Regions from separate parts of the Mesorhizobium sp. BR1-1-15 genome, predicted to be linked through region 1. Evidence: riboswitches for the same ligand, from Rfam matches in the RefSeq annotation. Region 1 holds a riboswitch; the other holds the start of a gene.

What was found. A riboswitch is a leader RNA that binds a small molecule or an ion and turns the genes downstream of it on or off. The one in region 1 is predicted to bind S-adenosylmethionine.
Positions count from the first base shown of each region.
Region 2: linked by a shared signal. The riboswitch ahead of metX (homoserine O-acetyltransferase MetX) and the one ahead of LB541_RS09080 (O-succinylhomoserine sulfhydrylase) in region 1 are both predicted to bind S-adenosylmethionine.

Region 1 is NZ_JAIUIF010000004.1:105,712-109,120, forward strand. Features, by position in the region: gene LB541_RS09070 (ABC transporter substrate-binding protein) at 1-644, opposite strand, end outside; gene LB541_RS09075 (2'-deoxycytidine 5'-triphosphate deaminase) at 743-1,837, opposite strand; SAM riboswitch at 1,915-1,992, shown strand; gene LB541_RS09080 (O-succinylhomoserine sulfhydrylase) at 2,050-3,237, shown strand; gene LB541_RS09085 (BrnA antitoxin family protein) at 3,259-3,409, opposite strand, start outside.
Region 2 is NZ_JAIUIF010000010.1:35,886-39,294, forward strand. Features, by position in the region: gene metW (methionine biosynthesis protein MetW) at 1-364, opposite strand, end outside; gene metX (homoserine O-acetyltransferase MetX) at 423-1,592, opposite strand; SAM riboswitch at 1,713-1,790, opposite strand; gene hisC (histidinol-phosphate transaminase) at 1,926-3,035, shown strand; gene LB541_RS18095 (prephenate/arogenate dehydrogenase family protein) at 3,042-3,409, shown strand, end outside.

The sequences.
Region 1 (3,409 bases):
TCGGTCTCGGTGCCCTTGACGTCACCGACCATCTTGCAGCAACCGTCGCTCGCCTTCTTCATCCAGTCCATCAGCACGAACTTGTCGGAAAGGACGGCGTCGAGGCGGCCGTTCTGGAGATCGGTGATTGCCTCTTCCTGGGTCGGATAGAGCTTCGCTTCGGCGCCGGCCTTGCCATAGACGTCCTGGGCGTAATTGGCCTGCGTGGTCGCCGCCTGGGCGCCGACCGTCTTGCCGGTGAGTGCCGCCGGTTCGGTCGAGGCGATGTCGCTGTCCTTCAGGGCGACGAGCGACAGCGGCGTCGTATAATATTTGTGGGTGAACGCGACCTGCTTCTTGCGCTCCTCGGTGATGCTCATCGAAGCGATGATGGCGTCGAACTTCTTGGCCTGCAGCGCCGGGATAATGCCGTCCCAGTCCTGGGTGACGACCTCGCATTCGACCTTCATCTGCGCGCACAAGGCGTTGGCGATGTCGATGTCGAAGCCCTCGACCTTGCCGTCGGGCGTGATGGTGTTGAACGGCGGATAGGCTCCCTCGGTGCCGATCTTGATTTTCTCCGCCGCATGCGCCGACAGGGCGCCGGCACCAAGCGTCAGCATGGCGGCGGCCGCCGCCGATATTATCCATTTCGAAATCTGCATTTTCATTCCCCTTGAGCGCCGCCACGTCGGCGGCCGGCGAGGCAGCCAAGCATGGCGAGCCGGCGCAGGCAAGTATCTTGCCTGACGGTGATGAGCGTTCAGGGCGCGGCGCGAAAGTGCTTGGACAGCTTCAGGCCCTGCGCCTGGTAGTTCGAGCCGAGCTCGGTGCCGTAAAGCGCCTGCGGCCGCTTCAGCATATGCTCGTAGACCAGCCGGCCGACGATCTGGCCATGATCGAGGATGAACGGCACCTCATGGCTGCGCACTTCGAGCACGGCGCGGCTGCCGGTGCCGCCGGCCGCCGAATGGCCGAAACCCGGATCGAAGAAGCCGGCATAGTGGACACGGAACTCGCCCACCAGCGGATCGAAGGGCGTCATTTCGGCCGCGTAGAGCGGCGGCACATGCACCGCTTCCTGGCTGACGAGGATGTAGAACTCGTCCGGATCGAGCACCAGCTCGCCGGCGCCGCTCTTGTGGATCGGCTCCCAGAAGTCGACGATCTCCTGCGCCGCGCGTTTGTCGACATCGACGAGGCCGGTATGGTGTTTGCCGCGATAGCCGACCAGCCCGTCACTGTCGCCGTTGAGATCGATCGACAATGCGATGCCGCCGCCGGAGATGTTCGGCGGTTCGGTGGCGACCAGCATTTCGGCCCGGTGCAATTGATGCAACTCTGCTTCCGAGAGCAGCGCATTGCCGGTGCGGAAGCGTATCTGCGAAAGGCGCGAGCCGGCGCGCACGACGATCGGGAAGGTGCGTGGGCTGACTTCGAGATAGAGCGGACCATGATAGCCGGCGGCGATCTTGTCGAACTCGTGGCCGCGATCGGTCATCACGCGGGTGAAGATATCGAGCCGCCCGGTCGAGCTCTTGGGATTGGCGGACGCCGAAATTTCCGCCGGCAGCGCCAGGCTTTCGAGCAGGGGCACGATGTAGACGCAGCCGGTTTCCAGAACGGCGCCGTCGGCCAGGCTGATCTCGTGCAGCTTCAGCCGGTCGAGTTTTTCACTGACCTTGTGGTTGGGACCCGGCAGGAAGGACGCGCGCACCCGCCACGCCTTGTCGCCGAGCCTCAGATCAAGGCTGGCCGGCTGGATCTGGTCGGCGTCGAGCGCACGCGACGACTTCAGCGCGCCGGACTGGAACAGCGCCGCAATGTCCTGATCGGGAAGAATTCCTGTCTGCCGCAAAGTCTGGCTCCGCTCTGCTGGTACAAATCTCTTAATGAAGCCGGCAATTGACGCAAGCGTGGCGCGGGTCTAAAGGGTCGTTATCCCGTGGTGATTTGGCCGGTCGGCTTGCAGCCACGTTAAACAAGTCGCTAAAGGACCGTCGGGCCGCAAGGCCGCATGGACCGGTTGCGACTTTTTCGCGGCCGGTTTTTTTGTGTTTGGATAGGACGATGACGAGCAAGACGCGCAACTGGAAGCCTCAGACCGCACTCGTGCATGGCGGAACCCTGCGTTCCGGCTTCGGCGAGACTTCCGAGGCGATATACCTGACCCAAGGCTATGTCTATGAGACGGCCCAAGCCGCCGAAGCCCGCTTCAAGGGCGAGGAACCGGGCTTCATCTATTCGCGCTACGCCAATCCGACCGTCGACATGTTCGAGAAGCGCATGTGCGCGCTCGAAGGCGCCGAGGACGCGCGCGCCACCGCGTCCGGCATGGCGGCGGTGACGGCAGCCCTCCTGTGCAGCGTCAAGGCCGGCGATCATATCGTTGCGGCGCGCGCCCTGTTCGGCTCCTGCCGCTGGGTGGTCGAGACGCTGGCGCCGCGCTACGGCATCGAGGCGACGCTGGTCGACGGCACCGACATCGCCAATTGGGAAAAGGCGGTTCGGCCCAACACCAAGCTGTTTTTCCTGGAAAGCCCGACCAACCCGACGCTTGAGGTGGTGGACATCGCCGCCGTCGCTTCGCTTGCCAATTCGATCGGCGCGCGGCTGGTCGTGGACAATGTCTTCGCCACGCCGCTGCAGCAGAAGCCGTTGCAGCTCGGCGCGCATATCGTGGTCTATTCGGCGACCAAGCACATCGATGGCCAGGGCCGATGTCTCGGCGGCGTCATTCTGTCGGACAAGAAGTGGATCGACGAGAACCTGCACGATTATTTCCGCCATACCGGCCCCAGCCTGTCACCGTTCAATGCCTGGACGCTGCTGAAGGGCCTGGAAACGCTGCCGCTGCGCGTGCGCCAGCAGACGGAGAGCGCCGGCAAGATCGCCGATTTCCTGGCCGAGCAGCCGGAGATCGCCCGCGTGATCTATCCCGGGCGCGCCGACCATCCGCAGGCTGACGTCGTGAAGAAGCAGATGTCGGGCGGTTCCACCCTGATCTGCTTTGACGTCAAGGGCGGCAAGCAGGGTGCCTTCGCCTTGCAGAACGCGCTCGACATCGTCCTGATCTCGAACAATCTCGGTGACGCCAAAAGCCTGATCACCCATCCGGCGACGACGACGCACAAGAACCTCAGCGACGAAGCGCGCGCCGAGCTCGGCATCGGACCCGGCACGCTCAGGCTGTCGGTCGGGTTGGAAGATACCGACGATTTGCTGGACGACATCGCGCAGGCGTTGAAGGCCCGATGAGGACTGGTGGCAGACCGAGGATTACAGGCCTGCCGCTTTGCGCAACGCTTCGTTCATGCGCGTCTGCCAGCCATCACCACCGGCCCTGAAACGGTCGACAACATCGGCGTCGAGGCGCAACTGTACCGCACGTTTGGGTCGCGCAAGCGGCGGTCGGCCAACTTTGCGGCGC
Region 2 (3,409 bases), on a different contig from region 1:
AGTGGCCGAAATTGGGGAAGGAAACGATGGCGTGTTCGCCGATCCTGAGCAGTTCGTCGAGAACGAGCTTCGGGTTGCGGGTCGCCTGCAAGGTCTGCGACAGGACGACGAAATCAAAACCCTTGTCGGGATAGAATTCGAGATCCTTGTCGGCGTCGCCCTGAACGACGGAAAGGCCGCGCGCCACGCATTCGTTGACACCGCGCTGCGACAGCTCCAGTCCGCGGCCGTCGATCTGCTTGGTTTCCTGCAAAAGCTCGAGCAGCGAGCCGTCGCCGGAGCCGACGTCCAGCACCCGCGATTGCGGCGGGATCAGACCGGCGATCACCTCGAGATCGACGCGCTGGGCGCGGTTGACGCTCATGGCTTGCCCCTTGTCGTGGTGCGTGACCCTTGATGGACAGGTCTGCAATTTTGCGGGGTCATGCGCCGAGCCCTCTCGCTCGCGCGGCCGAGCCGATGAAGCCATTGATGGCGGCGAACAGTTCCGGCTCGTCAAGCAGGAAGGCGTCGTGCCCGCGATCGGTCTCGATCTCGACGAAGGACACCGACGCGCCGGCGGCATTCAGCGCATGGACGATCGAGCGGCTCTCCTCGGTCGGAAACAGCCAATCCGAGGTGAACGAAACCAGGCAGAAGCGTGTCTTGGTGCCGGCAAAAGCATCGGCCAGCCTGCCGCCATGGTCGGCGGCGAGGTCGAAATAGTCCATGGACCGCGTCATGTAGAGATAGGAATTGGCGTCGAAGCGGTCGACGAAAGTCATGCCCTGGTGACGCAGATAGCTCTCGATCTGGAAGTCGGCGTCGAAGCCGAAGGTCAGAGCTTCGCGGTCCTGCAGGTTGCGGCCGAACTTCCGGTGCAAGGCGGCTTCCGACAGGTAGGTGATGTGGGCGGCCATGCGCGCCACGGCGAGCCCCTTTTCCGGGCGTTTGCCGTGGTCGAAATACTTGCCGCCATGCCATTCTGGGTCCGCCATCACGGCCTGCCGGCCGACCTCGTGGAAAGCGATGTTCTGCGAGGAATGACGCGCGCCGGTGGCGATCGGCAGCGCCGAGAAAACACGCTCCGGATAGCTCGACGCCCATTGCAGCACCTGCATGCCGCCCATCGACCCGCCGAGCACGCAAAACAGTTTTTCGATGCCGAAATGGTCGATCAGCATCTGCTGGGCACGCACCATGTCGCGGATGGTGATGACCGGAAGGTCGAGCCCATAAGGCTTACCGGTGGCGGGATTGGTGGATGCCGGGCCGGTGGAACCGAGGCAGCCGCCGATGACGTTTGAACAGATGACGAAGAAACGGTTGGTGTCGATGATCTTGCCGGGGCCGATCAGCACTTCCCACCAACCCGGCTTGCCGGTCACTGGATTGGTGCTGGCCACATGCTGGTCGCCGGTCAAAGCGTGGCATACGAGAATGGCGTTGGAACGGGCGTCATTCAGCGTGCCGTAGGTCTGGTGGGCGATCTGGAACGGCGACAGCAGCGTGCCGGCGTCGAGCTTGAGCGGCTTGTCGGCGCCGAAGCGCACGACCGGGCTCGACGGCTGGTCTGCCTCGTTGTTGGTTCTGCCAGCGCGCTGAGCGGCCATCTCGTCTCTCTTGCTGCACCCTTGCCTTTGCGGAAATCGCTACCGATGTCCGCGCCGCCGATGCGTTCGTCCGGCCGGCCGCGGACAATAAAAAACCGGCAATGCCTTCGCAAAGCCGGTTACGTCACGCAAACGGCCCTTTAGCGAATTGTTTAACGTGGCTGCAAGCCGACCGGCCAAATCACCACGGAACTGTTGCTGCCCTTCTAGAACTCACCTGCCCCGCCGTCAATGCCACCTGCTGGCACCACTGCCACCTCTCGACATTGCCGGCCATGGCTTGTATTTCCGCAGCGGCTTCCAGGACGGAAGCGTTCTCGACGGATTTGCGATATGAGCCAGACCCCGGACAAGGCACGTCCAACCCCGCGCGCGGGCATCATGGACATCGAGGCCTATGTGCCGGGCAAGAGCTCGGCCTCCGCCGGGGTGAACAAGGTCCACAAGCTGTCGTCGAACGAAAACCCGCTCGGCCCCTCGCCGAAGGCAATCGAGGCCGCGCGCGAGGTCGCCGCCAAGCTCGACGTCTATCCCGACGGCACCGCCCGGCGCCTGCGCGAAGCAATCGCCGAGGTGCATGGTCTGAACGCACAGAACATCATCTGTTCCAACGGCTCCGACGAGATCCTCGGCCTGCTGGCGCAGACTTATCTCGCGCCCGGCGACGAGGCCATATTCACCGAACACGCCTTCATGGTCTACAAGATCTACATCCAGTCGGCGGGTGCGACGCCTGTCGCGGTCAAGGAGACCCAGGAGCGCGCCGACATCGATGCGATCCTGGCGGCCGTCACGCCACGTACGAAGATCGTGTTCCTCGCCAATCCCAACAATCCAACCGGCACTTACGTGCCGTTCGAGGAGGTGCGCCGCCTGCATGCCGGCCTGCCGAAGAACGTGCTTCTGGTGCTCGATGCCGCCTATGCCGAATATGTCAGGCGCAACGACTATGAGGCCGGCATCGAGCTCGCGGGCAGCTCTCAGAACGTGGTCATGACCCGCACCTTCTCCAAGATCGGACTTGGCGGGGCGCGGATCGGATGGATGTATGGGCCGATGCACATCGTCGACGCGATCAACCGCATACGCGGTCCCTTCAACGTCAATGCGACGGCGATCGAGGCCGGCATCGCCGCCGTCCGCGACCGCGCCCATATCGAGCGCAGCGTCGCGCATAACGAGACCTGGCTGGCCTGGCTGAGCGAACAGATGACCGGGCTCGGGTTGCGGGTGACGCCCAGCGTCGGCAATTTCCTCCTCATTCATTTTCCCGACGACGGCAAGCATTCGGCCGCGGCGGCGGACGATTATCTCACCCAGCGCGGCTACATACTGCGGCGTGTTTCGGGCTATGGCTTTCCCAACGCACTGCGTATGACGGTCGGCACCGAAGAGGCCAATCGCGGCGTTGTCGCGGCACTCACGACATTCCTGAAAAGCTAGAACGCCATGGCATCACCGATGTTCGAAAAGATCGCGCTGGTCGGCATCGGCCTGATCGGCTCGTCGCTGGCCCGCGTCATCCGCCGCGAGGGCCTGGCCGGCCATGTCGCCATCTCGACGCGCAGCGCCGCAACGCTGGCGCGGGCGCAAGAGCTTGGGCTGGGCTCCTCCTACGCCATAGATGCCAAGGAAGCGGTCCGCGATGCCGACCTGGTCGTCGTCTCGGTGCCGGTCGGCTCGTCCGGCGCGGTGGCGCAAGAGATCGCGCCGGCGCTGAAGAGGGGCGCCATCGTCACCGATGTCGGCTCGACCAAGGCTTCCGTGATCGCACAGATGCAGCCGCATATACCCGGTGGGGTGCATTTCATTCCCGG